DNA from 3 places in the Nonomuraea sp. NPDC050451 genome. Region 3 is predicted to be linked to each of the others. Evidence: riboswitches for the same ligand, from Rfam matches in the RefSeq annotation. Region 3 holds a riboswitch; each other region holds the start of a gene.
The links. Region 3 has a riboswitch for cobalamin ahead of ACIBI9_RS06350 (ribonucleoside-diphosphate reductase subunit alpha). Riboswitches for the same ligand answer to the same signal wherever they lie in the genome.
Positions count from the first base shown of each region.

Region 1 (10,069 bases), on a different contig from region 3:
CGTGCGACCTCGACGCGCTGCTCCGGCTGGCGGCGTCGGCTCCACGGCTCGACGCGGTCCCCTGGGAGCCCGCGCGGGGGGAGCGCAAGGACCGGCCGGTGGTGGCGGTGGCGGGCGGGGCGGCGTTCACGTTCGGCTACGCCGAGCACGTCGAGCTGCTGCGGGCGGCCGGCGCGGACGTCGCGGTGTTCGACCCGCTGCGGGACGAGCGGCTGCCGGACGGGACCGCGGCGCTCGTGATCGGCGGCGGCTTCCCCGAGGTGTACGCCGCCGAACTGGCCGCCAACGAGCCGCTGCGCGAGCAGGTGGCGGCCTTCCGCGGCCCGATCGCCGCCGAGTGCGCCGGGCTGCTCTACCTGTGCGAGGAGCTGGACGGGCGGCGGATGTGCGGGCGGATGCCGGGCCGGGCGCGCATGACGTCGAGGCTGACGCTCGGCTACCGGGACGCGGTCGCGCTCAGGCGTTCGCCGCTGACGGAGCCGGGCGAGCGCTTCCGCGGGCACGAGTTCCACCGCACCGCCGTTGAGCATGCAGGCGAGCCGTTGTTCCAATGGGAGGGCGGCGCCGACGGCTTCGGCGACGCCCTGGTGACCGCGTCCTACCTGCACCTGCACTGGGCAGGACAGCTGATGACGGCTCAGCGGCTGGTGTCGTCCTCCAGGTCGCCCTCGGTCTTGAGGTAGACCTCCTGCAGGCCGCGCAGGACCTCCGGGTCGGGGTGCTGCCACATGCCCCGCTCGGCGGCCTCCAGCAGGCGTTCTGCGATGCCGTGCAGCGCCCAGGGGTTGGACTGCGCCATGAACGCCTGGTTCTCCGGGTCGAGCACGTACGCCTCGGTGAGCTTGTCGTACATCCAGTCGGCGATCACCCCGGTCGTGGCGTCGTAGCCGAACAGGTAGTCGACCGTGGCGGCCAGCTCGAAGGCGCCCTTGTAGCCGTGGCGGCGCATCGCGGCCAGCCAGCGCGGGTTGACGACCCTGGCCCGGAAGATGCGCGAGGTCTCCTCCGACAGGGTGCGGGTGCGGACGGCGTCGGGGCGGGTGCTGTCGCCGACGTACGCGGCCGGGGCCCTGCCGGTCAGCGCGCGGACGGTGGCGATCATCCCGCCGTGGTACTGGAAGTAGTCGTCGGAGTCGGCGATGTCGTGCTCGCGGGTGTCGACGTTCTTGGCGGCCACCGCGATCCTGCGGTAGGCGTCCTCCATCTGCGGGCGGGCCGCCACGCCGTCGAGGTCGCGGCCGTAGGCGAAGCCGCCCCACACCGCGTACACCTCGGCCAGGTCGGCGTCGTCGCGCCAGTTGCGGCTGTCGATCAGGGGCAGCAACCCGGCCCCGTACGCGCCCGGCGCCGACCCGAAGACACGCATGGTCGCCTGGCGCTCGTCGCCCCCGGTCGCGGCGACGTGGGCGCGCACGTAGTTGTCCTCGTGCGGCTCGTCCAGCCCGGCGGCCAGCCGTACGGCGTCGTCGAGCATGGCCACCACGTGCGGGAACGCGTCGCGGAAGAAACCGCTGATGCGCACCGTCACGTCGATCCTGGGACGGCCCAGCTCGGCGAGGGGGATCGGCTCCAGGGACGTGACGCGGCGCGAGGCCTCGTCCCATTCGGGGCGGATGCCGAGCAGGGCCAGCACCTCGGCCACGTCGTCGCCCGCCGTGCGCATGGCGCTGGTGCCCCAGACCGACAGCCCCACCGAACGCGGCCACTCGCCGGTGTCCGCCCGGTAGCGCTCCAGCAGCGACTCGGCCATCGCCTGGCCGGTCTCCCAGGCGAGCCGGCTCGGGACCGCGCGGGGATCGACGGAGTAGAAGTTACGGCCGGTCGGCAGCACGTTGACCAGGCCACGCAGCGGCGAGCCGCTCGGCCCGGCGGGAACGTAGCCGCCGTCCAGGGCGTGCAGGACGTGGTCGAGCTCGTCGGTGGTGCGGGCCAGGCGCGGCACCACCTCGGTGGCGGCGAAGACGAGGACCCGCGTCACCAGGTCGCGCCGCTCGTCCGGCAGCCCGCGCGTGACCTCCCGCGTGACCTCCGCTGGCGCGTCCGGCGCCCAGCCGCGTTCCTCCATGGCCTCCACCAGCGCCCGGGCGGTCGCCTCGGCCCGGTCCACGCTGCCGAGCCCCGCCGTGCCGTCCTCGGCCAGGCCGAGCGCCTCGCGCAGGCCGGGCAGCGTCTCGCGGCCCGACCACATCTGCCGGGCGCGCAGCATCGCCAGGACCAGGTCCACGCGCACCTGCCCGGCCGGCGCCTGCCCGAGCACGTGCAGGCCGTCGCGGATCTGCGCGTCCTTGACCTCGCACAGCCAGCCGTCCACGTGCAGGATGAAGTCGTCGAACTCGCTGTCGTGCGGCCGGTCCGCCAGCCCCAGGTCGTGGTCGAGCCGGGCGGCCTGGATGAGCGTCCAGATCTGCGCCCGGATGGCGGGCAGCTTGGCCGGGTCCATGGCCGCGATCGTGGCGTGCTCGTCCAGCAGCTGCTCCAGCCGGGCGATGTCGCCGTACGTCTCCGCCCGCGCCATCGGCGGCACCAGATGGTCCACCAGCACGGCGTGCGCCCGCCGCTTGGCCTGTGTGCCCTCGCCCGGGTCGTTCACCAGGAACGGGTAGACCAGCGGCAGGTCGCCGATGGCCGCGTCGGTGCCGCACGCGGCGGACATGCCGGCCGACTTGCCCGGCAGCCACTCCAGGTTGCCGTGCTTGCCCACGTGCACCATCGCATGGGCGCCGAACTCGGCAGACAGCCAGCGGTAGGCGGCCAGGTAGTGATGGCTGGGCGGCAGGTCGGGATCGTGGTAGATGGCGATCGGGTTCTCCCCGAAGCCGCGCGGCGGCTGCACCATCACCACCAGGTTCCCGGCCCGCAGCGCCGCCAGCACGATGTCTCCCTCGTGCACGAACAACTCTCCCGGCGGCGGCCCCCAGTGCCGCTCCATCGCCGCCCGCAGCTCCTCGGGCAGGGTCCGGTACCAGCGCTCATAGGACGCGGCGGAGATGCGTACCGGATTGCCCGCCAGGTGCTCCTCGGTCAGCCAGTCCGGGTCCTGGCCGCCGGCCGCGATCAGCGCGTGGATGAGCGCGTCGCCGTCCTGCTCGGCCACGCCGGGGAAGCCCTCGCCGAGGTCGTAACCCGCCTCGGCGAGCCTGGCCAGCAGCCGGACCGTGCTGGCCGGGGTGTCCAGGCCGACCGCGTTGCCCACCCGGGAGTGCTTGGTCGGGTACGCCGACAGCATCACGACCAGGCGGCGCTCGGCGGGCGGGGTGTGCCGGAGCAGCCCGTGCCGTACCGCGATGCCCGCCACCCGGGCGGCCCGCTCGGGGTCGGCGACGTAGACGGTCAGCCCCTCGGGGTCGATCTCCTTGAACGAGAACGGCACCGTGATGATCCGCCCGTCGAACTCCGGGATGGCCACCTGCGAGGCGGCGTCCAGCGGCGACAGCCCGTCGTCGTTCTCCTCCCACGCCCCCCTGCTGGTGGTCAGGCAGAGCCCCTGCAGGATCGGCACGTCGAGGGCGGCCAGCGCGCCCACGTCCCACGCCTCGTCGTCGCCGCCCGCGCTCGCCGTCGCGGGGCGCGAGCCGCCCGCCGCCAGCACGGTCACCACCAGCGCGTCGGCGGCGCGCAGCGTGTCGAGCAGTTCGGGCTCGGCGGTGCGCAGCGAGGAGCAGAACACCGGCAGCGCCTGCCCGCCCGCCTCCTCGACGGCCGCGCAGAGCGTCTCCACGAACGCCGTGTTGCCCGCCAGGTGATGCGCCCGGTAGTAGAGCACCCCGATCACGGGCCCCTCTCCGGGCCGCGCGTCGCGTTCCAGCAGCCCCCAGGAGGGCGTCTGCTCCGGCGGCGCGAACCCGCGCCCGGTCAGCAGCACCGTGTCCGACAGGAACGCGTGCAGCTCGGCCAGGTTCGGCGGCCCGCCGTGGGCCAGGTAGGCATGGGCCTCGGCGCAGACGCCGCCGCTGACCGTGGACAGCTCCATCAACTCGGCGTCCGGCGCCTGCTCGCCACCCAGCACCACCACCGGACGAGGGCCGGCCAGCAGCGCGTCCAGGCCCTCCTCCCAGGCGCGGCGCCCGCCGAGCAGGCGCACCACGACGACGTCGACGCCCTCCAGCAGGGCGGGCAGGTCCTCGGCCGCCAGCCGGGCCGGGTTGCCCAACCGGTAGGCGGCACCGCTCGCGCGAGCGCTGAGCAGGTCGGTGTCGGAGGTCGAGAGCAGCAGGACGGTACGGCTGTCGCCAGGCACGGCGCAATCCTCCCTCGGGGTCCTCGCCCCGGTCGCGGGTGTCGCGGCGGCCGGAGTCTCCTGGCTCCCGGATCAGCGCTCACCCCGGCCTTCCCACCCGTCGCCGGGCAGTGGCCTGCGGTGGGGTTCGCTCCCCGGTCACAGTGGCGGGACCGCGCCGGATTCGCACCGGCTTCCTCCCTAGCCATCGCCTACAGGGAGCCTACGACAGGAGCGACCCCCGCCAGAAGTGGCGTTACCATCCTGATCGTGTCCATAGCCGACTTTTCCGGACGTTTGCGTCCCGACGCCTGTCCGGGGGCGCTACAGGTGCACGAGGCCGCCGACGGCCCGCTGGCCCGGGTCCGCCTGCCCGGCGGCGCGATCTCACCCGTCCGCCTCCGCGAGCTGGCCGCCTGCGCGGCCGACCTCGGCTCGGACGTGATCGAGCTGACCTCCCGGGCGAACGTCCAGGTGCGCGGCCTGCGCTCACCCGCCGCCTTCGCCGAGCGGATCGCCGCCGCCGGCCTGCTGCCGTCGGAGGCGCACGAGCGCGTACGCAACATCGTGGCCTCGCCGCTCGGCGGTCGCACCGGCCCCGGCCTACTGGACCCGCAGCCCCTGGTGGAGGCGCTGGACCGGGCGCTGTGCTCGCGGCCCCGTCTGGCCGGGCTGCCGGGGCGGTTCCTGTTCGCGGTGGACGAGGGCAGCGGCGACATGCTCGCGCTGGGGGCCGACGTCACGTTCTTCGACGGGCGGCTGCTGCTGGCGGGCGTGGACTTTGGGCTCGCCGTGGGGGCGGACGCGGCGGCCGGACGCATGGTCGCCGCCGCCGAGGCGTTCCTCGACGAACGGCCGGAAGGGGATCGGGGCGCGTGGCGGATCGCGGAGCTGGACAACGGCCCCGCCCGCATCGCCACCCGCCTCCACGTCACCGGCACCCCCGACCGCGCCACAGCCACCCCCCTGTCGCGGCCGACGGCGCCGCGTGCCGGGCGGGTCGGGCAGTGGGACGGGCGGGTGGCGCTGGAGGTCGTGGTGCCGCTGGGACGGCTGTCCGCCGCCCAGGCACGCGCCATCGCCGCAGCGGCCGAAGTGAACGGCCCGGCCGGCACCATTGGCGCGCCCGGTCCGGGCGGCGTGCCCGTCCGGTTCACGCCGTGGCGGACCGTCGTACTCCTCGACCTTCCGCCCACCACCATCGACCGGGCGGCGCGAATGCTGGAGGCGGCCGGGCTGGTGACCGACCCGGCGTCGCCGTGGGCCGGCGTGAGCGCCTGCACCGGCCGTCCGGGCTGCGCCAAGTCCCTGGCCGACGTCCAGGAGGACGCGCGGCGCTGGGTGGCGACCCTGGACGGCCCTCCGGCGACGCCCGTGCATTGGGCCGGTTGCGAGCGGCGCTGCGGGCTGCCGCGCGGCCGGGTCGTCCAGATGGTCGCCACCGGCGACGGATACCAGGAAAGGCATCAGTGAGCGACTACATCCGCGACGGGGCCGAGATCTACCGGCGCTCGTTCGCGACCATCCGTGCCGAGACCGACCTCACCGGGCTGCCGCCCGAGGTCGCGCAGGTGGCGGTGCGGATGATCCACGCCTGCGGCATGACCGACCTCGTGGCCGACCTGGACTGGTCGCCCGCCGTGGTCGTCCGGGCGCGCGAGGCGCTGCGCGGGGGCGCGCCCGTGCTGTGCGACGCGCAGATGGTCGCCTCCGGCGTGACCAGGCGACGGCTACCAGCGGACAACCCCGTGGTGTGCACGCTGGGCGACCCCGGCGTGCCGGGGCTGGCCGAACGGCTCGGCACCACGCGCAGCGCCGCCGCCCTTGAGCTGTGGCGCGACCGCCTCGACGGCGCGGTGGTGGCGATCGGCAACGCGCCGACCGCGCTGTTCCGGCTGCTCGAACTGGTCGCGGAGGGCGCGGGCAGGCCCGCCGCCGTGCTCGGCATCCCGGTGGGGTTCATCGGCGCGGCCGAGTCCAAGCGGGCGCTGGCGGACAGCGACCTGGAATATCTGGTGGTGCACGGCCGCCGCGGCGGCAGTGCGATGACGGCGGCGGCGGTCAACGCCATCGCGAACGAGACGGAGTGATGGCGATGACGGGACGGCTGTACGGGGTCGGGCTCGGTCCCGGGGATCCCGAGCTGGTCACGGTCAAGACGGCCCGGCTGATCGGCGAGGCCGACGTGATCGCCTACCACGCCGCCAGGCACGGCCGCAGCATCGCCCGCTCGATCGCGCTGCCGTACATGAAGGAAGGGCAGATCGAGGAGCTGCTGCTCTACCCGCTGACCACGGAGACCACCGACCACCCCGGCGGCTACCAGGGCGCGCTCGACGACTTCTACGCCGACTGCGCCGAGCGGCTGGCCGCCCACCTGGACGCGGGCCGGACCGTGGTGGTGCTGTCCGAGGGAGACCCGCTGTTCTACGGCTCGTACATGCACATGCACAAGCGGCTCGCCCACCGCTACCCGACCGAGGTGGTGCCCGGCGTCACCTCCGTCAGCGCCGCCTCGGCCGTGCTGGGCCGGCCGCTGGTGGAACGGGACGAGGTCCTGACCGTGCTGCCCGGCACGCTGCCCGCCGAGGTGCTGGCGGACAAGCTGCGCGGCACCGACTCGGCGGCGGTGCTCAAGCTGGGCCGGACGTTCGAGAAGGTCCGCGACGCGCTGGCCGAGGCCGGGCGGCTGGACGACGCCTGGTACGTCGAGCGCGCCACCATGGGAGCCGAACGGGTCGCGCCGCTCAAGGACGTGGACGCCGACGGCGTGCCGTACTTCTCGCTGGCCCTGCTCGCCAGCCCCGCCGAGCGGACCTTCGTCCCCGAACCGCCCGCGGCCGAGGCCCGGGGCGAGGTGGTCGTGGTGGGCCTCGGGCCCGCCGGGCGGCCGTGGCTCACGCCCGAGGCCCAGGAGGCGCTGGCGGCGGCGACCGACCTCGTCGGGTACGGCCCGTACGTGGACCGGGTCGCCCCGAACCCGCGCCAGCGCCGCCACCGCACCGACAACCGGGTCGAGGCCGAGCGCGCCCGGCACGCGCTGGAGCTGGCCCGCGAGGGTGCGCGGGTGGCCGTGGTGTCCTCCGGCGATCCGGGAGTGTTCGCCATGGCCAGCGCGGTGCTGGAGGCGGGGGCGGACTTCCCGGACGTACCGGTGCGGATCGTTCCCGGACTGACCGCCGCCCAGGCCGTGGCCAGCCGGGTGGGCGCGCCGCTGGGCCACGACTACTGCGTGCTGTCGCTGTCGGACCTGCTCAAGCCGTGGGAGGTGGTGGCCGACCGGCTGAGCGCCGCGGCGAAGGCGGACCTGGTGCTCGCGATCTACAACCCGGCTTCGCGCAGCCGTACGTGGCAGGTCGCCGCCGCCCGTGACCTGCTGCTGGAGCACCGCGACGCCGCCACCCCGGTGGTGGTCGGACGCGACGTCGGCGGCGAGCGGGAGAGCGTCACCGTAACCACGCTCGGCGAGCTCGACCCCGCGCAGGTGGACATGCGCTGCCTGCTGATCGTCGGCTCCTCGACGACCCGGGTCACCGAGCGCGGCGTCGTCTACACCCCGCGCCGCTATCCCTGAGCCCAGGCGGCCGCCTCCACGGCGGTTTCCACCAGCCGGACATCGGCGGGGAGCGGCGGCCGGTCCACCATGATCACCGCCAGGCCGAGCTCGCGGGCCGCGACCAGCTTGGCGGTGGTCATCGGCCCGCCGCTGTCCTTGGTGGCCAGCACGTCCAGCCGGTGCTCGCCGATGAGGGCACGTTCGCCCTCGACCGTGTACGGGCCGCGGTCCAGCAGGACGTGCACGTTGTCCGGGACCGGCGGCTCGGGCGGATCGACGGACCTGGCCAGCAGCCACACCCCGGCCAGGCCGGTGAAGACCGGCAGGCTCCGGCGGCCGGTGGTCAGGAACACCCGCACCGGGCCGCCGCTCTGGCGTGATGCGGCCTTGGTCAGTCGTGCGGCGGCCGCGTGCAGGGAGGGCACGCGCTGCCAGGCGTCGCCCGGCCCCTCCCGCCAGCCCGGGCGGCGCAGGACCAGCAGCGGCACCCCCGTCCTCGCCGACGCCTCGGCCGCCGAGGCCGTCATCCGCGCGGCGAACGGGTGCGTGGCGTCCACCAGGGCGTCGATCCGCTCGGCCGCCAGCCAGGCGGCCAGCCCGTCCGGCCCGCCGAACCCGCCCTCGCGCACCTCCCCGACCGGCAACCGCGGGTTGCTCACCCGCCCGGCCAGCGACGACACCACGTGAACGCCGCGGCCGGTCAGCTCGGCGGCCAGCGCCCGCGCCTCGGCCGTGCCGCCCAGGATCAGGACCCGTCGCACGGCCGTTCCCGCTCCGCGCTGTAGAGGTGGCTGTCGGGGAACTGCGTGGCCGACAGCACCCGGCCGACGACGATCATCGCCGTACGCCGGATCCCGGCCGCGTGGACCTGCTCCGCGATGTCCGCCAGCGTGCCACGCAGGATCACCTCGTCGGGCCTGCTGGCCCGGGCCACCACCGCCACCGGGCAGTCCGGCCCGTAGGAGGGCAGCAGCTCCGCCACCACCGCGTCGATCCGCTGCACGGCCAGGTGCAGCACGATCGTGGCGCCGCTCGCGCCCAGGGTCTTCAGGTCCTCGCCTTCGGGCATCGGCGTGGCCCGCGCCGAGGTGCGGGTCAGGATGATCGTCTGGCCGACGCCGGGCACGGTCAGCTCCCTGCTCAGCGAGGCCGCCGCCGCCGCGAACGCCGGCACCCCTGGGACCACCTCGTACGGCACGCCGAGCTCGTCCAGCCTGCGCATCTGCTCGGCCACCGCGCTGAACACCGACGGGTCGCCGGAGTGCAGCCGCGCCACGTCCAGGCCCGCGCGGTGGGCGGTGAGCAGCTCCACCACGATCTCGTCGAGGGTCAGGTTCGCGGTGTCGACGAGCTTGGTTCCCACGGGGCAGGCGTCCAGGAGTTCGCGGGGCACGAGCGAGCCCGCGTACAGGCAGACCGGCGACGACTGCAGCCGCCGCAGGCCGCGCAGGGTGATCAGATCGGCGGCGCCGGGGCCCGCCCCGATGAAGTACACGGTCACGGCACGTCCTTCCTGGTGACCGACCACACGGTCACCGGCATCGCGGCCCGCCAGCCCGTGAAGGAGCCGACGGGCGAGGCCCGTTGGACGGACATACGCACCAGGTCGCCGCCGAGCCGGGCGTACCACTGGGCAATGACGGACTCGGACTCCAGGGTGACGGCGTTGGCCACCAGCCTGCCGCCGGGCCGCAGCGCCGCCCAGCAGCTCTCCAGCAGCCCGGGCACGGTCGCGCCGCCGCCGACGAACACCGCGTCCGGCGCCGGCAGGCCCGCCAGCGCGGCCGGCGCCCTGCCTTCGACGATCCGCAGCGACGGCACGCCGAGCCGGTCGGCGTTGCGCGCGATGGCGGCGGCGCGGTCGGCCCTGCTCTCGATCGCCACGGCCGCGCACGCCGGGTGGCTGCGCATCCACTCGATGGCGATGCTGCCCGCGCCCGCGCCCACGTCCCACAGCATCTCCCCGGGCAGCGGGGCGAGCCGGGACAGGGTGACGGCGCGGACCTCGCGCTTGGTGAGCTGCCCGTCGTGCTCGAACGCGGCATCGGGCAGGCCGGGGACGCGGGGGAGAGGTTCGGCACCGGGTGCGGGGACGCATTCGAGGGCGATCGCGTTCAGCGCGGACGGTTCAGGTCCCTGCGCCGCCCAGGTCTCCGCCGTTCCCGTCAGGACGCTCTCCGAGTCCGCGCCCAGGTCCGACAGGACGGTCATGGGGCTGGGGCCGTACCCGAGGCCGGTTGCCAGCCCGGCCACGAGGGACGGGGAGTCGCGACCGGCGCCGAGCACGACGAGCCGCC
Region 1 is NZ_JBITHZ010000010.1:124,051-134,119, forward strand. Features, by position in the region: gene ACIBI9_RS29265 (cobyrinate a,c-diamide synthase) at 1-683, shown strand, start outside; gene cobN (cobaltochelatase subunit CobN) at 638-4,237, opposite strand; cobalamin riboswitch at 4,291-4,416, opposite strand; gene cobG (precorrin-3B synthase) at 4,487-5,689, shown strand; gene ACIBI9_RS29280 (precorrin-8X methylmutase) at 5,686-6,306, shown strand; gene cobJ (precorrin-3B C(17)-methyltransferase) at 6,312-7,790, shown strand; gene ACIBI9_RS29290 (cobalt-precorrin-6A reductase) at 7,781-8,533, opposite strand; gene cobM (precorrin-4 C(11)-methyltransferase) at 8,518-9,273, opposite strand; gene cbiE (precorrin-6y C5,15-methyltransferase (decarboxylating) subunit CbiE) at 9,270-10,069, opposite strand, start outside.
Region 1: linked by a shared signal. The riboswitch ahead of cobN (cobaltochelatase subunit CobN) and the one ahead of ACIBI9_RS06350 (ribonucleoside-diphosphate reductase subunit alpha) in region 3 are both predicted to bind cobalamin.

Region 2 (10,069 bases), on a different contig from region 3:
CAGCCGCGCGTCGGGCAGCCGCACGCCCGGCACCCGGGCGCGGGCCTGGGCGATCCGGCTCGCCAGGGCCGCTTCCTCGGCTGCCCACCGGGCCGCGAACGCGCCGGGGTCCGCGTCGAAGGCGAGCCGTCTGCGCACCACCTCGGCGCGTTCGTCCGGGTTCCTGGACGCCTTGACCTCGACGGTCAGCCCGAACCTGTCCAGCAGCTGCGGCCGGAGCTCGCCCTCCTCCGGGTTCATGGTCCCGACCAGCAGGAACCTGGCGGCATGCCGTACCGACACCGACTCACGTTCCACGTAGCACGTGCCCAGGGCCGCCGCGTCGAGCAGCAGGTCGACGAGGTGGTCGTGGAGGAGGTTCACCTCGTCCACGTACAGGACGCCGCGGTGGGCGGCGGCCAGCAGGCCCGGCTCGAACGCCTTCACCCCTTCCGTCAGCGCCCGCTCCACGTCCAGCGAGCCGACCAGCCGGTCCTCCGAGGCGCCGACCGGCAGCTCCACCAGCGCGGCCGGGCGCTCCAGCCCCTGGCCACCGGGTTCGTGCGGCCCGTCCGGGCATCCGGCGTCGGGCGCGGCCGGGTCGCAGGCGAAGCGGCATCCGGGCACCACGTTCACGGCGGGCAGCTGGGCGGCCAGCGCGCGCACGATGGTCGACTTGGCGGTGCCCTTCTCCCCGCGTACGAGCACGCCGCCCGCCCGGGGAGAGACCGCGTTGAGCACCAGCGCCAGCTTCAGGTCGTCGAGCCCGACGACCGCGCTGAACGGATATGTGACGATCAAATCAGGACCTTCCGGTTGACATGGGCGACCCGCCAGCCGGTGCGCATGACGGTCAGCTCGGTGCCGGACAGCGGCGCGAGATCGAAACGGGCGGCGCTCAGCGGGTCCAGGCCGAGCGCGTGGCCGAGCGCCGCCCGGATGGTGCCCGCGTCGCAGACGGCGACTCCGCCGGGCTCAGCGCGTACCGACTCGAGCCAGGCGGTGACCCGCTCGGCGTGCGCGGCCAGGCTCTCACCGCCGTGCGGGACCGCGTGCGGGTCGGTCAGCCACCTCGCCAGCGCGTCCGGCTCCTCCCGCGCGACCCGCTCGTACGGCAGGCCCCGCCACCGGCCGCAATCCACCTCCACCAGCGCCGGGACCACCCGCGCCTCCAGCCCAAGGGCGGCGACGGTCTGACAAGCGGCAACACTGGGAGCCGCCCACACCACCGCCCCGGCCACCGTCCGGGTCAAGGCGGTGGCTCTGGTCAGGCTCGCCGCGTCGGCGTTCTCGTCGGACGCGGGGAAGCAGGCGGCCCGCATCCCCGGTGTGCTCGCGTGCCGTACGAACAGCACCCCGCTCAGCCCAGCGAGGCGGCGGTCGCCGTGCGACGGGCCGCGCGGTCGGCGACCCACCCGAACAGCACGCCGAAGGCCGCCCAGAAGACGAACTGCGTCCCCAGCGACGCCAGCCTGAACTGCCACAACAGCGTGGCGGGGAAACCTTCGGGCACCTCGTCCACGGTCGGCAGCAGGGTCCACGCCGCGATCACCGGAACCAGGAACGCCGCCACCGCCGCACCCCACCGCGCCCACGGCCCGGCGGTGACCCGGCGCGCGGTGGCCACCGCGATCGCCGTCGCGGCCAGTCCGACGAGGGTCGTGACCACGTAGAGCAGGGTGCGGCTGTTGATCGTCTCCGGATCGCCCACGGCCGGTGGGTTGGCCGGATATTTCACGAACGGCACAAGGATCACCGCCACGAACGCCGTCCCGGCGGCGGCGAGGGCCAGCCCGCCGTCCGACCGGGGGCCGACCCGTCCGCGCAGGCCCGCGTACACGAGGGCGAAGATCCCTCCTACGGCCAGCCCGTACAGGCCCGTGGCCAGGAAGAGCCCGGCCTTCTGTCCCGGCCTGCTGACGAGTGCCTCCTCGCCGTGGTCATGGCCGGGCGCTTCCTGGGCGGCGTGGGCCTCCTCCAGCGCGATGGCGCTGTCCACCCCCGGTTCCCCGAAGGCGAAGGCGAAGCCGCCCGCGATCAATCCGGCCAGCAGGCCCAGAAGCAGGCCCCTGACCAGCAGGGTGCGTACCATGCGCGTGCCTCAGTGGCAGGGGACGCCGAGCAGGTGCCGCCCGTCGTGCATGAGTTCGTGCAGGTAGGCACCGGTTTGCGAGATGGCCCCGTTGTCCATCAGCACCAGATAGGCGACCAGCAGCAGCACCGGAACGGCGAGCAGCCACAGCCGCAGACGGGGAAAGGGGATTGCCGAAGGAGTGGACACACCACTCATACATGCCTCCTCAGGGATGACGCGTCCCAACCAACGAGGTCACGAATGTCCAAGCGACCTGGCTCCCGGGATCTACGTCCCGGATACAGTGGCGCGTCCGCACCGGCATCTCACCGGATTTCCCTTGGACAACCGTGAAATCTACCGGAATGTATCCCTTCCTCCCGTTCGCGTCAATGACGCCATCGCCATCGCAGCCCTCGCCGGGCAGGACGGCTGAGGTGTTACGTTACGTTTCTTGTTCTTGGGTCGGTTAAGGACTGCTGATGAGACAGGACGTACGCATCCCGCTGCCGGACGGCGGTTCGCTGGACGCGACGGTGGCGCTGCCGCAGGGGACCGCGCCCGCGGCCGGGTGGCCGGGCGTGGTGGTCGTGCACGAGATCTACGGCATCGAACCGGACATGCTGGACGTGGTGGACCTGTTCGCCGAGCACGGGTACGCGGCCGTCTTACCGGACCTCTACAGCCACGGCACCAGGGTCGCGTGCCTGGCGCGGGCCATGCACCAGTTCGTGACCGAGAAGCCGGGCCAGCCGGCCGCCGACATCGACGCCACCCGCCAATGGCTGGCCGGCCGCGACGACGTCGACGGCGACCGGCTCGGTGTGATCGGCTTCTGCATGGGCGGCGGGTTCGCCCTCGCGTACGCGGCGAGCGCGCCGCCCGGCGTACGGGCCGCCTCGGTCAATTACGGCGCGGTCCCCAGCGACCAGGAGCAGTTGCGGCCGGTGTGCCCGGTCGTAGGTTCCTACGGCGGCCGCGACCAGGGCTTCCGGCGGCACGGCACGCGGCTGCGGGAGCACATGCGGGCGCTCGGCATCGAGCACGACGTCGAGATCTATCCGGACGCCGGGCACTCCTTCATGACCGACGGCCATCACCCCGTCGCCAAGCTCGCGCTGTTCCCGCTGCGTCACGGCCTCGTCCGCGCGGCGGCGGACGAGGCGTGGCGGCGCACGTTCGCCTTCTTCGACAGGTACGTGGCAGGCCGCGAGTAGGGGTGGGGCAAGGATCAGACCAGGGGCAGGCGCCGCACGCCGGTCATGGTCGGCATGGGCATGAACACCACGGGGTCGTCCGGATCGGTGCGCAGGTGGTCGAACCGGTCGAGCAGGATGTTCAGGGCGACCCGGCCCTCCAGCCGGGCCAAGGGGGCGCCCAGGCAGAAGTGGATGCCGCGGCCGAAGGCGAGATGCGGGTTGGGGTCGCGGCCGGGGTCGAAGACGTCGGGGTCGGTGAACTGCCGGGGATCGCGGTTGGCCGCCCCGAGCCAGACCAGGACCGTCTGATCGGCCGGTATCGTCATGCCGCCGAGCTCGGCCTCGCGGGTGGTGGCGCGGGCGAGCAGGGCGAACGGGGTGAAGAAGCGCAGGGACTCCTCGATGACCGCCGGGATCGTGGCGCGGTCGGCCCGTGCCCTCTCCTGGTGCTCGGGGAAGGCGTCCAGGGCCAGCACCGTGTTGCCGAGCAGCATCGTCGTGGTGACGTGCCCGGCCAGCAGCAGGACGATCGCGAAGTTGACCACCTGCTCGTCGGGCAGGCGTTCGCCGTCCACCTCGGCCTCGACCAGCTTCGTGAGCAGGTCGGCGCGCGGCTGCCGCCGGCGTTCGGCGGCGTGGCCGGCGAGGTAGGCGGACATCTCCCACCACGACTTCATGGTGGTCTCCCTGTCCTGCTCCCGCCGTTCGAAGAGGTCGTCGAACGAGACCTTGGTGTCCTGCCGGAACAGCGTGTCGGCCCACTGCTTGAACAGCGCGCGATCACTGCTGGGCACGCCCAGCAGCTCGGCGATGACGATGACCGGGAGCGGGTAGGCCAGGTCGCGCACCAGCTCGAACCCGCCGCGCTCGCGCGCCGCGTCGAGCAGTTCGTGGGTGACGGCGGCGATCCTCGGCTCGAGGTCCGCGACGACCTTGCGGGTGAAGGCGCTGCTGACCAGCTTGCGCAGCTTGCCGTGCTCCGGCGGGTCGATCTGGGTGATGAAGCCCTCCAGTGACAGCCCCTCCGGCTTCTGTTCCTTGGGGGTCACGCGAAGGACGTCGGAGGAGAACGTCGCGGGGTCGCCGAAGACCTCGTGCAGTTCGGAGTAACCGTAGACGTTCCACATTCCGGCGGCGGCGTTGTGCTCGACCGGGCCGCCCGGCCGCGGGCCGTGCAGCCAGAAGAGCTGTTCGGGGATGTTGTACCGCTCGACGATGTCAGACATCGCCACTCCCTTGATCGTTGGATGATTTCCCGGTTGAGCGGATCACACGACCCGGCAGGGGACGCGGTGGCGTCGTGCCGGGGTCCTGCGGTGAACGGCACGTGCTCCTCGACGATCGTGTTCACCCGGAGCCCTGATCGTCGTCTTTCAGCCGCTTGCGATACTCCTTCCAGCGCTGGAGCGACTCGTCCGCGTCGCGCACGAGGAAGTCGAAGAAGTCCCTGGTCTCCTCCAGCAGCGCCCGCTGCTCGGCGCGGTCGTCACCGACGATCGACAGTCCGAGGCCCAGTGCCTCGGTGATCGGCTCGACGACGGCCAGCCGGCCCCGCATGATCTGGGCCCATCCACCGCGGACGACCTGGTAGCGGTGCTCACGGCCCGACGTGGGGACGCGCTCCACCATCCCGCCGGCCTCCAGCTGCCTGGCTACCGTGCTGACCATGGTCTTGCTGACGCCGAGCTCGGCGGCCAGATCGGTGAGCGACTGGTCCGGCGGGTCGCAGATCAGCAGCCACGCGTACAGGCGGCCCATCGTCCGGGTGCCGGCGAGGCGCTCCATGACGAGCCCCATCCGGTCGACGAACTCGGTCTCCTTCTGATCCACCTTGCCAACTCCGTGAGCGTCGTAAAGCACGTACTTCACGAAGTCTACGTCGATGCCTTCCGCCGCGCGTTGCCGGAGATTCGCAAATCGAGATACCGTCAGCATTCAGATGATGTAATCATTCGCGCTTGAGGAGCGGCATGACCGACGTGCCCGAGATCGACCTGACCGACCCCGCCGTGCTGGCGGACCCGTTCACCGCGTACACGAGCGCCAGGGAGCAGTCGCCCGTGGCGCGGCTGGTGGCGCCCGGGTTCGGCCCGTTCTGGGCGGTGACCCGGCACGAGGAGGCCAGGGCGATGCTGAGCGACCCCAGGCTGACGACGAACGAGCACAGCTACCAGCGGCCGGACGTGCCGGAGCACTGCCTGCCGTACCTGCGGACCATGTCGGAGATGAACGGCGCCGAGCACGCCCGCCTGCGCCGGCTGGTCGCGCCCGCGTTCACGCGGCGCAGGGCGGCCGAGTTCGGGCCGCGCATCGAGGCGATCGTGGAGCGGCTGCTCGACGAGCTGCCCACCGAACCGGACCTGCTGGCGCACTTCGCGGGCCCGCTGCCGATCGAGGTGATCTGCGAGCTGGTCGGCATCCCCGTCGCCGACCGTCCCCGATGGCGCGAGTACGGCGCCGCCGTCGCGGCCGGGCACGGCGAGAGCTTCGGGAACGCCATCCCGCGGATCCTCGAGGGCGCCACCGCCGCGGTCGCGAGGGGCCGCGCGGAGCCGGGCGAGGACCTGATCTCCGACCTGGCCCGCGTCATGGAGGAGGACGGCGACCGGCTCTCCGAGACCGAGCTGATCACCATGATCTGGACGCTCGTCCTGGCCGGCCAGACGCCCACGAACCTCATCGCCAACGCCGTCGCCGCCCTGCTGTCCCACCCCGCCCAGCTCGCCGCGCTGCGGGCCGACCCGGCCCTCATGCCGCGGGCGGTGGAGGAGCTGATGCGCTGGTGCGGGCCGCAGCTGCTGACCATCCCCCGCTTCACCGCGGAGGACATCGAGATCGGCGGCGTGAACGTCCCCAAGGGCGTGCCGGTCACGGCCTCGATCGCCTCGGCGAACCGCGACCCACGCGCCTTCGACGAGCCGGACCGGTTCGACCTGCGGCGCGAGCCGTCGGGTCATCTCGGGTTCGCGCACGGGCCGCACTTCTGCGTCGGCGCCTCGCTGGCCCGCGTGCAGACCGGGATCGCGCTCGGCGCCCTGCTGCGCCGCTTCCCCGGCCTGGCGCTCGCCGGCGAGGTGCGGCACATGCCCGACCCGGGCACCTGGCGCCTGACGTCGCTGCCCGTGACCCTATGAGGTGGACCCCGCGCCGAGCGGTCAGTAGCCGACGGTGAACCTGGCGCGGTGGTGCCGGGGGTGCTCGGCCTCGTCGAGCAGCGCGACGGCGAGGTCCTCCATGGAGATCGCCGACCGGCCCTCGGCGTCGACCAGCAGCTCGTCGCCCCCGAGCCGGTAGCGGCCGGTACGCTCCCCCGGCTCCAGCAGCGCGGGCGGGCTCACGTACGCCCAGTCGGCGCCCGGCTCGGCCCGGCAGACCTCCAGCTGAGCGTTGCAGGCCAGCGCGATGGGCCGCCACGAGGGCGGGAAGCCGGGGGTCTCGACGACGGTGAGGCCGCCGGTGCCCGGCACGGTCAGCCCCGCCGCGCCGCCGACGAGCAGCAGCCGCACGCCGGCCCTCGCCACCCCGGCCAGCAGCGCCTTGGCGGTCGTGACCAGGTCGGCCTCGTGGCCGGGCGCGGGCCGGGTGGCGCCGATGACGAGGTCCTGCCCGGCGCTGAGCGCGGCCACGTCCTCGACGTCCGAGGCGTCGCCGGCGCGGGCGTGGGCGGCGGGAGGCAGCAGGGGGAAGCGGGCGGGGTCGCGGACGACGGCGGTGACCTCGTGGCCGCGCGTCAGCGCTTCGGCCACGACCCTGCTGCCCACGGCTCCGGCGGCTCCCAAGACGGTGATGCGCATGTCAGGACTCCTTTCCGACCAGGACGCGAGGCGTCGCGGTCAACGTACGGGCGGGCTGGCGCTGGGCCACGACCAGGGCGGCCAGGACGACGAGCGCGCCGAGCGCCTGGGCCGCGGTGAGCTCCTGGCCGAGGACGAGCCAGCCGAGCGCGGTCGCGACCACGGGACTGAGCAGGCCCAGGAACGTGACCTTGGTCGCCGACAGCAGCCGCAGGCCCCGGAACCACAGGACGTAGGCGAGCGCGGATCCGATGATCGTGAGGTAGGCGTACCCGGCGAGGTTCGCGCCGGTCAGGGTGGCCGGCGGCGCGCCCTCGACGAGGAGCGCCACCGGGAGCAGCAGCATGCCGCCGGCCACGAGCTGCCAGCCGGTGGTGGCCAGCAGCGGCGCGGGCGACTGCCACCGCTTGCTCAGCACCACGCCCAGGGCCATGACGACGGCGCCGCCGAGCGCCGCGGCCACGCCGAGCGCGTCCAGCCGGGCGTCGGCCCGCAGCACGAGCAGGCTCACCCCGGCCACGCCCGCCACGGCGGCCAGCGTCGTACGCGCGGACAGGCGTTCCCCCAGGAGCCCGGCCGACAGCAACGCGACCAGCAGGGGCTGGATGGCGCCCACAGTGGCGGCCACCCCTCCGGGCAGCCGGTACGCCCCCACGAACAGCAGCGCGAAGAACACTCCGATGTTCAGCGCGCCGAGCACCAGGGCGCGCCACCACCAGCTGCCCGAGGGCAGGCGGCGGGTGACGGCGACCAGGAGGAGCCCGGCAGGCAGCGCGCGGATCACGGCGGCCAGCAGGGGGCGGCCGGGCGGCAGCAGTTCGGTGGTGACGAGGTACGTGGTCCCCCAGATGGCGGGGGTCAGCGCGGTCAGCAGGACGGTTCCCGATTGATTTCTTAGCACTAAGACAAAGTATCTCAGCGCTAAGGTACTTGGCGAGGTGATTTACCTCACCGCTAAGGCATCGTTAGGCTGGAGTGGTGGCTGATCACGTCGACCTGATACTCAAGCAATGGGACGCCCAGCGCCCTGACCTGGACGTCTCACCGATGGCGGTGATCGGGCGGCTGTCACGGCTGACCCGGCTGATCGACGCGGAGCTGGGCCGTACGTTCGCCGCGCACGGCCTCGACCGGGCCTCCTTCGACGTGCTGGCCACCTTGCGCCGCAGCGACCCGCCGCACCGGCTGACGCCGGCCGAGCTGATGCGGGCCTCCATGGTCACGTCGGGGGCGATCACGCAACGGCTCGACCGCCTGGAGTCCAGGGGCCTGGTGACCCGTACGCCCAGCGAGGCCGACGGGCGGGTGGTCTACGTGACGCTCACCGACGAGGGGCACGCCCTGATCGACCGGGCCCTGCCGGACCACGTCGCGACCGAGGACCGCGTGCTCTCGGCCCTGCCGAAGGAGCGCCGGGACGAGCTCGCCCACACGCTGCGCGACCTGCTGGAGTCTCTCGGGGACACCACCACGCTCACCTGACCGGGCACCTCATGACACGGAAATGGACGTCGTAGCGGTGCTGCTCGGGCAGCTTCCGGCGCTTCCAGACCAGCAGGAACTCCGCTTGCCCGTCGAGCACATGGAACGGCTCCGACGACAGCAGGTGGCGATATGGCCTGGCGCCGTCGGCTCTGGTGCTCAAGGTGAGCCGATTGACGCCGGCAGCGCCGCCCGTCCCACTGGCGTCCACGAGCAGCCCGCGATGCCGCCGCGCCTGGCCGACCCGAAACGACGACGCCGTCCTTATCCGATTTGCCCGCGGCCGGGCGCGGTTGGGCGGCACGGGCCCGCTGGAGCTCGCTCGAACCGGGACGTAGCGGCGGGTCCTCCGGCGGCGATGAACCGGTACGGCAGGGTGCCTTCGCGGACGGACGGGAGCGCGCATGGAGCCGACCGGGGAGGAGCCCGGAGCCCGGCAGGCACGCGCGGCCCGGGAACGGATCGCCGTCGTGGTGCGGCGCATGGGCGGCGGTCTGCTGAAGCTGTCGCCGCACGGGATCGTGGTGACGCTGTGCGCGTGCGCCCTCATCCCGCTGACCTCCGGCAGCCTGCTCGCCGCCGGGGCCGACGTGCTCGGCGGGGTGGGTGGCAACGTGCTCGCCGACGTGCTGATCAAGGCGGCGGACGCGCTGCGGCGGCGTACCTCCGGCCGTCCCCCCACGCAGGAGGAGCTCGAGGACGAAGTCGTCGCCCGGCTCCTCGCGGGCCTGGAGGAAGGCGGGGAGGGCGCCGGGGAGCTGCGGCGCGCGATGGCGGCGGTGCTGCACCGGGTGGACGCGGCGGGCGCCGCCATCGAGGCGGCGGTCGTCAGCGGCGACCGCCGCATCCAGGAGCGCCTCACCGAGGCGTTCGGCGAGCTGAGCGGCGACTTCGCCGAGTTCCGCCTGCTCCTGGAGGACATGTCGCGCAAGGTCGCGGAGCTTCTGCGGGCACGGCACCGCGAGGAGGCGCGGGCTCGGAGCGACCGCGATCTCATGCTCAGGCAGTACGAGCATTCGATCCGGATCCTCGAAGAGCTGTCGCTGCTCAACGGGCGTCTGGACGCCGCGCGGCCGGAGGGGGCACCCGGTCCCCGCTGGCGTGCCGGGCGGGCGCCGTACCGGGGCCTGTGGCCGTTCGAGCGGGAGCACGCACCGATCTTCCACGGCCGTGAGCGGGACACCGCCCGGCTGCTGGGCCGGCTGGCGGAGCGCCTGACCGGATCGGGCCTGGCCATGGTGGCCGGGGCGTCGGGAGCGGGCAAGTCCTCGCTGCTGCGGGCCGGGCTGCTGCCCGCGATCTCCCGGGGCCTGCTGCCCGGCGCGCCCGGCAGCGAGCACTGGCCGCAGCTGCTGATGACGCCGGGAGAGCATCCGCTCGATGAGCTGGCGGTCCGGCTGAGCCATCTCGGCGAACTGGAGGCCGGGGCGGTGCGCCGCTCGCTGGGGGCCAACCCTCGCGACGCCCACCTGACCGTGCAGCACGCCGTGCTGGCCGAGGCCGGGCGGCTGAAGCGGCGCGACCCGGGCCGGCTCGTGCTC
Region 2 is NZ_JBITHZ010000010.1:111,385-121,453, reverse strand. Features, by position in the region: gene ACIBI9_RS29255 (VWA domain-containing protein) at 1-780, opposite strand, end outside; gene ACIBI9_RS29250 (histidine phosphatase family protein) at 777-1,334, opposite strand; gene ACIBI9_RS29245 (CbtA family protein) at 1,340-2,071, opposite strand; gene ACIBI9_RS29240 (CbtB-domain containing protein) at 2,081-2,269, opposite strand; adenosylcobalamin (AdoCbl) riboswitch at 2,272-2,419, opposite strand; gene ACIBI9_RS29235 (dienelactone hydrolase family protein) at 2,536-3,270, shown strand; gene ACIBI9_RS29230 (cytochrome P450) at 3,285-4,478, opposite strand; gene ACIBI9_RS29225 (GbsR/MarR family transcriptional regulator) at 4,600-5,082, opposite strand; gene ACIBI9_RS29220 (cytochrome P450) at 5,223-6,386, shown strand; gene ACIBI9_RS29215 (NAD(P)-dependent oxidoreductase) at 6,408-7,046, opposite strand; gene ACIBI9_RS29210 (EamA family transporter) at 7,048-7,947, opposite strand; gene ACIBI9_RS29205 (MarR family winged helix-turn-helix transcriptional regulator) at 8,025-8,528, shown strand; gene ACIBI9_RS29200 (hypothetical protein) at 8,521-8,691, opposite strand; gene ACIBI9_RS29195 (hypothetical protein) at 8,933-10,069, shown strand, end outside.
Region 2: linked by a shared signal. The riboswitch ahead of ACIBI9_RS29240 (CbtB-domain containing protein) and the one ahead of ACIBI9_RS06350 (ribonucleoside-diphosphate reductase subunit alpha) in region 3 are both predicted to bind cobalamin.

Region 3 (10,069 bases):
CCTTGTCCGGCTTGACGGAGACGCAGCCGGTGAAGCGGGGCCGGTTGGTGGCGTACGAGGGGCGGATCATGATGGAGTTGCCGCTCTGCACCCCATTGAGCGGTCTGCCCAGCAGGTCGAAGTAGTGGGACCAGTCCCAGTACGGTCCGGGGTCCTCGTGCATGCCCGCGACCATCTTCGGGGTGGTGCCGGGGACGTTGTCGTGGCCGAGGATGTGGGCCCGGTTGAGCGGGATGCGGTACTTGCCGGCCAGGTATCTGACCAGTTTGGCCGACGAGCGGTACATCGCCTCCGTGTACCAGGTGCCCTTGGCCAGGTAGCCCTCGTGCTCGATCCCTATCGAACGGGTGTTGACGTCCCAGTTGCCCGCGTGCCAGGCGATGTCGTTGGTCGCCACGTGCTGGGCGACATGTCCGTCTCGGGAGCGGATCGTGTAGTGCCAGCTCACGTACCTCGGGTTGCGGATCAAGGACGGGACGCCCTGATAGGTGCCCTCGGTGTCGTGAATGACGATGTAGTCGACGGAACGGGACCGGCTCAGGCGGTCGTGATTGCCGTAGTCGCGGTTCTTCTTCCTGCCGAAGCGCTCGTAGGCGGCGGGTACCCATTCGCAGGCGAGCGAACTGGGGCACTCCGCCTGGCCGCCGTTTCCGGTCTTCTCCACATTCCCGGTCTCCGCCCAGTTTCCGTCCGAGTCGGTCTGATCGTCCGTCCCGGTCTCATCCCCGGAGAAGGACAGCGGGTCGGTGTCGAACTGCTCGTTGTACGGGGGCGGTGGGTCGTTGTCGGTCTGCTCGTCGACTGCGGGTGGTGCGGCGGGGTCCCTCTGGGCGTGGGGTTCCGCCTGCTCGCCGGTGAGGCCGGCAGAGCCCGTGACGCTGGCGGCGTCCTTGGCGGTGACGGGGCCCGTGACGGCGGCAGAGTTCGTGGAGGCGGCGGGCCCCGCGGCGTCCTTGGCGGTGGCGGCCACGGGGTGAGGGAGGTTGGGCACGGGTTCGAGGCGCACCAGGTGGCCGTCGTCGGTACGCCGCCGCGCGCCCTCCCGCATCACCGAGAACACCTCGTCGGCGAAGTCACGGGCCGCGGCCGCGTCCTCCGCGCCCGAGTAGCGGGCGACGGCCGCGTACCAGTCGGCGGGGTTGCCGCTCGGGCGGTCCTGGTACGAGGCGAGGAGGGCGGCGCCGCCCCTGATGTTGGCGGCCGGGTCGGCGCGCAGCAGGGCGGGGTCCGCGCCGATGAGGCGCCCGGCCTCGGGCAGCGTGGCGGGCGGCGCCGGCGTGCGCAGCGCCGACGCGGGAGGTGCTTCGGGGTACGTACGGGGCATCGGGCGGGCGTCGTCCCCCCGGGCGTCGCCCAGCGCGTCACCGATCGGCCACACGTGCCCGCCGCCGGTCGTCGAGGCGTGCGCGTCCGGGGCGGCGGCGCCGGTCAAAGGGCTGAGCGCATCAGCGGGGAACGCGTCCACCAGGTGCATCGGGCCGTAGCCGCCCGCCGTGCTCGGGAACCCCCCGTTCGCGTCCCAGCGGGACTGCAGGTACGAGACGCCGAGCAGCACGCTCTCCGGCACCCCGAACTCCCGGGCGGCCGCGGCGAACTCGGCCTGGCGCCCGGAAGGCTTCGGGGAGAGCGCGGCGGTCCGCGTGCCCCGGGAGGAGAGGCCGGGTGGGCCGGCGTGGGTGAGGCCGGGCGGGTGTCCTGGGGCAGGGCCGGATGCGGGCATGGCCGCGGGCGTGGTGAACGTGCCGGCGGTCAGGGCGGCGGCGAGCCAGAGGCGCATGACATCTCCCCCAGGAAGGTCACGATACGACTACTCACCGTAACCTTTCCCAGAAAGGGATGGGTCAGACGGGTCGGATGATACGCATGAGATCCGTCAGATCGGCAGCGAACTCGGCATCCCAGTCATCGGGCGTCAGATGCTCGGCCAACCGCCGGTGGGCAGGCGCGTCGGCCCCGCGGCTGAGCCTGATGTCGCGGGAGGCGTCGGAGAAGCGCCCGCTCGCCTCGGAGAGCGCGAACCCCATCACGAACGTGCTCACCAGCCGCTCGATCCGGGGGACCTCGGCCTCCGGCACGCCCGCGTCCAGCAGCGCCTGGTAGAGCTGGTCGACCACCTTGACCCCGTCGGGTGTCACCGAGGTGCGCAGCAGCAGGAGCGGGAAGACCGACGGGTGCTCGCGGGCCAGCCGCCGGGTGGCCCAGGCGATCGCGCCCAGGCGCTCCTGCCAGGTCTGCCCGGGATCGTCGGGCGCGAGCCGGTCGAGCAGGCGGCCGACGAGGCCGTCGAGCAGCTCATCCTTGTTGCGGAAATAGCCGTACAGGGCCATGGGCGTCACCCCGACCCGCTCGGCGACGGCCCGCATGGACAAGGCGTCCAGGCCGCGCTCGTCGGCGATGGCGAGGGCCGCGTCGAGGATTTCCGGCTGCCGGGAGGTCTTGAGCTTCCGCACCGCGTCAGTCTACAGTGTAGAGCAGTCTACATCGTAGACTGAGAGAGGGCTGAGGGCCGATGAGGCACACGAACGGGCTGGTGGACGCGGCCGGGCTGGTCAAGCGGTACGGCGACGTCACCGCGCTGAACGGCTTCGACCTGCGGGTGGAGCCGGGCGAGATCGTCGGGCTGGTCGGCCACAACGGCGCAGGCAAGACGACGTTCTTCGAGATGGCCGCGGGGCTGGCACGCCCGGACGCCGGGCGTGTCGTGGTGCGGGGCGAGGTGGGGATGGCGCCCCAGCAGCTCGCCCTCTACCCCGGCGTCACCGTACGGGAGACGCTGCGGCTGTTCGGCGGGCTGGCCGGGCTGCGGCGGCACGCCCTGGCGGGGGCCGTCGACGCCGTGGCGGAGGAGCTGGCGCTGACCGGGGTGCTCGACCGGCGGGTGAGCGTGCTCTCCGGCGGCCAGCAGCGCCGCGCGCAGGCCGCCACCGCCCTCCTGCCGGACCCGGACGTGCTCCTGCTCGACGAGCCCACGGCGGGCGCCGATCCCGAGACCCGCACCGCGCTCCTGGCGGCGGTGCGCCGCAGGGCGGACGGCGGCGCGGCGGTCGTCTACTGCACGCACTACCTTCCCGAGCTCACCGAGCTGAAGGCCACGATCGCCGTCGCGCGGAGCGGGCGGGTGATCGCCAGGGGCACGGGCGCCGAGCTGCTCAAAGGGCTGCCGGGCGAGGTCCGCGTCACCCTGGACGACGACGAGATCGCGGTCGCGACCACCGACCCCACCGCCACCCTGGCCGCCCTGCTACGCGACCTCGACCGCCCGGTCCGCGGCATCGACATCCGCCAGCCGTCGCTCGACGACCTCTACAAAGGTCTCAGTAAGGAGACCGCAGATGCCTCGTGAGACGTTGCACCGCATCGCCGTGCTGGCCGCGCACAACGTGCTCCTGCGTCGGCGTGACCCGGCCCACCTGGTCAGCTACCTGGTCATGCCCATGGTCCTCATGCTCGTCTTCAAGTCGATGCTGGGCGAGCCCGCCCAGGTCGTGACGGGCCTGCTGGTCATGTTCTCGGTCCTGTCGATGGCCGACGTCGCCACCGCCAGCCTCGCCGAGCGCACCTGGCACACCTGGGACCGGCTCAAGGCCACCAGGGCCCGCGTCCCGGAAATCATGATCGGCAAGGCCCTGCCGGTGCTGGCCGTGCTGGTCCTCCAGCAGGTCGTGCTGCTCGCGTACGGGGTGGTCGCGGTAGGGCTGCGGCCGGCCGGGACGGTGTGGCCGCTGGCCCTGGCCGTGGCGGCGTGGTGTTTCGCGCTGCTCGGGGTGGGCACGGCCCTGGCCGGGGTGGTGCGCAGCCAGGGGGAGCTCAGCACGCTCTGCAACATCGCGGCGCTGTCGGTCAGCGCGCTGGGCGGTGCGCTGGTGCCGTACGCGATGATGCCCGCCTGGGCGCAGGCGATCGCGCCGATCTCGCCCGGCTACTGGGCGACCACCATGCTCCAGGCCGCCGTCAGGGGTGACGTCGCGGGCACGGCCCGCCCGGCGGCCGTCCTCGTCGGGCTCGGTCTCGCCGCCGGAGCCTTCGCCTGGTGGCGCTTCGGCAAGGGCTGGGGCCGCGGCAGCATGCTCTAGACAGGCGTTCGAGTTAAATCCTGCCCGATTTCGGGCAGGATGTTGAAGTGTCTCGTTCCAGATGCGTAGTGTCCTCGTCTGTGTCCCCGGCACGACATCCCTACGAAGACCTCATCGTCCACCTCACGGAGACCACCCCACTGGGCCCGGGTGAGGCGGCGAAGGTGGTCGCCGACGTGCTGTCGTACTTCTCCGAGTCCGTCGAGGAGTACGTCCGCCGCCGGCACGCCGAGCTGAAAACGGTCGGCCACACCAACGACGAGATCTTCCCCAGGATCGCCGCCGAATTACGCGGTCGACGGGTCGCGGCACCGGAGCTGTCCCTGCGGCAGCTGCGCAGGATCGTCTACGGATGAAGAGGAGACCTCGATGTGCGGAATCGTGGCCTATGTCGGCCCACGGGACGCGGCGCCCATCCTGCTGGAGGGCCTGCAGCGTTTGGAGTACCGGGGGTACGACTCGGCCGGGGTCGTGGTGTCCAACCGGGGGCTCAAGCTACGCAAGGTCAAAGGCCGCGTCGCGGACCTGGCCAAGGTCGTGCCGGCCAGGTTCAAGGGCACCCTGGGCATCGGTCACACCCGCTGGGCCACGCACGGCGTGCCGAGTGACGAGAACGCCCATCCCCACCTGTCCGCCGACGAGCGCATCGCGGTCGTGCACAACGGCATCATCGAGAACGCCGGCGAGCTGCGCGCGAAGCTGGAGGCCGACGGGGTGGTGTTCGCCTCCGAGACGGACACCGAGGTGCTCGCGCATATGATCGCCCGCGCCGCCGACGAGAACGACTCCCTGGAGGAGGCGGTCAGGAAGACGCTCAAGAGCATCGTCGGCACGTACGGCATCGCGGTCATCGACCGCGAGCGGCCCGGCGAGGTGGTCGTGGCGCGCAACGGCAGCCCGATCGTGCTCGGCATCGGCGAGAAGGAGATGTTCGCCGCGTCCGACGTGGCCGCGCTCGTCCGCTACACGCGCCAGGTCGTGCACCTGGAGGACGGCGAGCTGGCCGTGCTCAAGGCCGACGGCTTCCACACCTTCGCCAGCGACGCCCGCGAGACCGCCAAGGAGCCGCTGACCGTCGACTGGGACGCCGGCCACTACGACACCGGCGGCTACGAGCACTACCTGCTCAAGGAGATCTCCGAGCAGCCCGAGACGATCACCCGTACGATGAGCGGCCGGCTCGACGAGCGCTTCCACGTGGCCCACCTGGGCGGGCTCAACATGGACGCCCGCGAGACGCGCGGCTTCCGCCGGGTGAAGATCATCGGCTGCGGGTCCGCGTACTACTCGGGGCAGATCGGGGCGCAGCTCATCGAGGAGCTGGCCCGCATCCCGTCCGACGCCGAGCCCGCCAGCGAGTTCCGTTACCGCAACCCGGTCGTCGACCCCGACACGCTCTACGTCGCCATCAGCCAGTCGGGCGAGACGTACGACACGCTCGCCGCCGTGCAGGAGCTCAAGCGCAAGGGCGGCCGCGTCATCGGCATCGTCAACGCGGTCGGCAGCGCCATCGCCCGCGAGGTGGACGGCGGCATCTACCTGCACGCCGGTCCCGAGGTATCGGTGGCCTCGACCAAGGCGTTCACCTCGACGTCGCTGGCGTTCGCGCTGCTCGCGCTGCACCTGGGCCGGGTGCGCGACCTGTCGCCCGCCGACGGGCGGCGCATCGTGGAGGGCCTGCGCAGGCTGCCGGGGCAGATCGAGGAGATCCTCACCCAGAGCGACAAGATCGCCGAGCTGGCGCAGAAGTACGCCAAGCACCCGAGCATGATGTTCGTGGGCCGCGTGCGCGGCTACCCGGTGGCCAGGGAGGGCGCGCAGAAGCTCAAGGAGATCTCGTACGTGCACGCCGAGGCGTACCCGGCCAGCGAGCTGAAGCACGGGCCGCTCGCGCTGATCGGCCCGGACATGCCTACGGTCGCCATCGTCCCCGACGACGAGCTGCTCGACAAGAACCTCACCACGCTGGGCGAGATCCGCGCCCGCGGCGGGCAGGTGCTCATGGTCGGCCACCGCGAGCCCGACGCCAAGCTGGCCGACGACGTGATCGTGATCCCCAAGAACGAGATCGAGCTGGACCCGATCCTGCTCACGATCCCGCTTCAGCTGCTCGCGTACTACGCTGCGGTGGCGCTCGGCCGGGATGTGGACAAGCCTCGCAATCTCGCGAAGAGCGTCACGGTTGAATAAACAGGCTAATTTGGCCTCAAACCTCGTTATCTTGCTGCGGACGACATAAATTCGATACGTGCGGCAGTTCGACGCTGAGAGGCCCAATCTCGCACGCATGTACGATTACATGCTCGGCGGGAAGGACAACTTCGCGGTCGACCGCCAGGCCATCGAGCAGCTCGCCGAGCTGATCCCGGAGGCGGTCCCGCTGGCCCGCGCAAACCGGGCCTTCCTGCAGCGTGCCGTGCGCTATGTGGCCGCCGCCGGGGTACGGCAGTTCCTCGACCTGGGCAGCGGGCTGCCGACCCAGGGCAGCGCGCACGAGGTCGCGCCCGAGGCCCGGGTCGTCTACATAGATCACGATCCGGTCGTCGCCGCACACGCCACGGCCCTGCTCGGTCGTTCAGGGCCCGGACGCTCGGGCAGGGCCGCGCTCATGGAGGCGGACCTCCTGGACCCCGACACGGTGCTGGCGCGGGCGGGCGGATTCCTGGACCTGCGCGAGCCGGTCGGGGTGCTGCTCGTGTCGATCCTGCACTTCCTGCGGGATTCGGCGCGGCCGCAGCAGGCGGTGGCCGCCCTGCGCGAGCGGCTGGCGCCGGGCAGCTACCTGGTGATCACCCACGCCACCTCGATGGGCCGCCTGGAGGACGGGCAGCGCTACCGGGGCGCCTCCTCGGACGATCCGGGCGGCGGCACCGACCGCACGCCCGCCGAGATCCGCGCCTTCTTCGGCGACTTCCCGCTGGAGCCGCCGGGCCTGGTGCAGGCCGTCGACTGGCGTCCAGACCGGCCCAAGCTGGTGGGGGACTGGTCGCTGCCGTCGTCCCTGATGGCCGGGGTCGGCAAGAAGCCACTTTGAGAAGTATGTGTATCTCTGCGCATTGTGTCGATAACTTAGAGTAAGCGATGGCTCGCGAAGCTCGGGGGAGAGGCACATGCGCCGTCGGCGGTTCTTCGCATGGGGGCTGGGCCTGGCCGCGTGCGCGGCCGGCTGCGGGACGGAGCGCTTCGCAGGGAGCGCGGCGGGCGTGCGCACTCGGTTCTCGATCAATCCTCAGGGGCGCCGCTGGGCGCGCGTCGGGCAGGCGTTCGCGGGCGCGGCCCGGGCGGCCGGATACGAGACCAGCGGGGGCACCAGGATCATGCTGACCGGCCTGCCCGCACTGGCCGCCGCCGAGCTCAACAACGGCCAGACCCTCCTCGACACCACGACGCCTCTGTCCAGGCTCAGCGGCGAGGTCGAGGTCGTGGTCGTGCCCATCCCGTCACCGTTCGGGGACTTCGAGGCCTTCGGCGCGCACCTGCTCGCCCGTCCCGGCCAGACGCAGCTGGCGGGCGGGCCCCAGGGCGAGCCCGACCACCTGCTGTTCGGCCTGATCGCCAGGGGGCTCGGCGCCGACACCCGCCAGCTCGACTACACCGGCTACCCCAGCAGCCAGGAGGCCGTCACCGCGCTGCTGTCCGGCAAGGCCGCGGCGGCCACGGGCCCGCTGGCCGACTGGCGCGCGAGCATCAAGGCCGGCCGGGCCAAGGCGCTCGCGGTGTCCTCGGCCAGGCGGATGCCCGGCCTCGACGTGCCGACGCTGCTGGAGTCCGGCGTACGGGTCGACTTCGTGGACTGGGCGGCGGCCTTCGGGCCCGAACGCATGCCGGACGAGAGCCGCGAATCGGCCATCCGCATGTGCGAGGACGTGACCGGCTCGGCCGACTGGGAGGAGGCCTGCCGGTCCGCGGGCTGGATCTCGATCCCGCTCAGCGGCGCCGACTTCAAGCAGTGGCTGGGCTCCGAGGTCGAGCGCACCCGCGCCGTCCTGCGGGATCTCGGTCTGCTCGACACCACCAAGGCCACAACATGCTGGGGTAGTTGCGGGAACGGCCACTAGATGTAGGATCCTGCTCGTCGCTGGTTCGCCTCTCCGGAGGCGGAGCAAAAGGGAACCCGGTGTGATTCCGGGGCTGCCCCGCAGCGGTGAGCGGGAACGACCGCCGTCAAGTGCACTGGAGCGATCTGGGAAGCGACGGCCAGTAGGAGCGATTTGCGTGCGCCCGCGAGCCCGAAGACCTGCCAGCGGTGTGCCCGGGCCGCCCGCCCGGCACGAAGTGACCATGGCCTCGCGGGAGGGCCGGGGAGCGAAACGGCCTGGGGATGATCCGTGCCGCCGTGCTCTCGCGCGCCCTCACGGGGGACGAGCTCGCGAGGAGAGAGCACGTGACGCAGATCATCGAGGTCGACCGCCGTCTGGCCATCGAGGAGGCCGCCGCCCGGGTCATCGCCGACCCGGCCAACTCCCGGGTCGCCGCCCGCCTCCTGGCCGAGGAGATCGCCGACGAGGCCGCCGCGCACGGGGTGCGGACGTTCTCCGAGTCCATCGCCGCCACCCACGCGGCCGGGCTGATCCAGGACGGGCTGGCGGAGTTCGTGGCCGCGCACGCCGCCGAGCTGGACGCGCTGGTCTCCGCGGAGGCGGACGACCGGTTCGAGTATTTCGGGTTGCGCACCGTCTACGACCGCTACCTGCTGCGCCACCCCGAGACGCGGGCGGTGCTGGAGCGCCCGCAGCACTTCTTCCTCCGCGTGGCCTGCGGGCTGTCGGAGTCGGTCGCCGAGGCCGCCGAGCTCTACGCGCTCATGTCCACGCTGTCGTACCTGCCCAGCTCGCCCACGCTGTTCAACTCGGGCGCGCGCCGCCCGCAGCTGTCGTCGTGCTTCCTGCTCGACTCGCCGCGCGACGAGCTGGAGGCGATCTACGACCGGTACGGGCAGGTGGCGCGGCTGTCGAAGTACGCCGGAGGCATCGGCGTCTCCTGGACCCGGGTGCGCTCGCGCGGCTCCCTGATCCGGGGCACGAACGGCCACTCCAACGGCATCGTCCCGTGGCTGCGCACGCTCGACTCGTCCGTCGCGGCCGTCAACCAGGGCGGGCGGCGCAAGGGCGCGGCCTGCGTCTACCTGGAGACCTGGCACGCCGACATCGAGGAGTTCCTGGAGCTGCGCGACAACACCGGCGAGGACGCCCGCCGCACCCACAACCTGAACCTGGCGAACTGGGTGCCCGACGAGTTCATGCGCCGGGTGGAGGCGGACGAGGTCTGGTCGCTGTTCGACCCGAAGGAGGTGCCCGACCTCACCGACCTGTACGGCGACGCCTTCACGCAGGCGTACCGCGCGTACGAGGCCGCCGGGCGACATGTCCGGCAGATCCCGGCCAGGACCCTGTACGGCCGGATGATGCGCACGCTCGCCCAGACCGGGAACGGCTGGATGACGTTCAAGGACGCCGCCAACCGCACCTCCAACCAGACCGGCCGCCCCGGGAACGTCATCCACCTGTCGAACCTGTGCACCGAGATCCTGGAGGTCACCAGCGACGCCGAGACCGCGGTCTGCAACCTCGGCTCGATCAACCTGGCCGCCTGCCTTCTCGACGGCGGCGTGGACTGGGACCGGCTGCGCACCACCGTGCGCACGGCCGTCCGCTTCCTGGACCGGACCATCGACCTGGGCTTCTACCCGACTCCCGAGGCCGAGGCGGCGAACAAGCGCTGGCGGCCGATCGGGCTCGGCGTCATGGGCCTGGCCGACGTGTTCTTCACGCTGCGGCTGCCGTTCGACTCGCCCGAGGCGCTGCAGCTGTCCACCAGGATCGCCGAGGAGATCGCGCTGGCCGCGTACGACACCTCGGCCGACCTGGCGGCCGAGCGCGGCCGGCACCCTTCGTACGCGGAGACGCGGGCGGCCGGGGGAGTGCTGCACCCGGACCACTACGTCACGAGCACGCGGCGCTGGGACGCCGTGCGGGAGAAGGTCGCCCGCACCGGCC
Region 3 is NZ_JBITHZ010000002.1:64,468-74,536, reverse strand. Features, by position in the region: gene ACIBI9_RS06390 (N-acetylmuramoyl-L-alanine amidase) at 1-1,777, opposite strand, end outside; gene ACIBI9_RS06385 (TetR/AcrR family transcriptional regulator) at 1,842-2,450, opposite strand; gene ACIBI9_RS06380 (ATP-binding cassette domain-containing protein) at 2,510-3,343, shown strand; gene ACIBI9_RS06375 (ABC transporter permease) at 3,333-4,073, shown strand; gene ACIBI9_RS06370 (hypothetical protein) at 4,154-4,429, shown strand; gene glmS (glutamine--fructose-6-phosphate transaminase (isomerizing)) at 4,443-6,263, shown strand; gene ACIBI9_RS06360 (SAM-dependent methyltransferase) at 6,322-7,107, shown strand; gene ACIBI9_RS06355 (Bug family tripartite tricarboxylate transporter substrate binding protein) at 7,184-8,131, shown strand; cobalamin riboswitch at 8,136-8,333, shown strand; gene ACIBI9_RS06350 (ribonucleoside-diphosphate reductase subunit alpha) at 8,458-10,069, shown strand, end outside.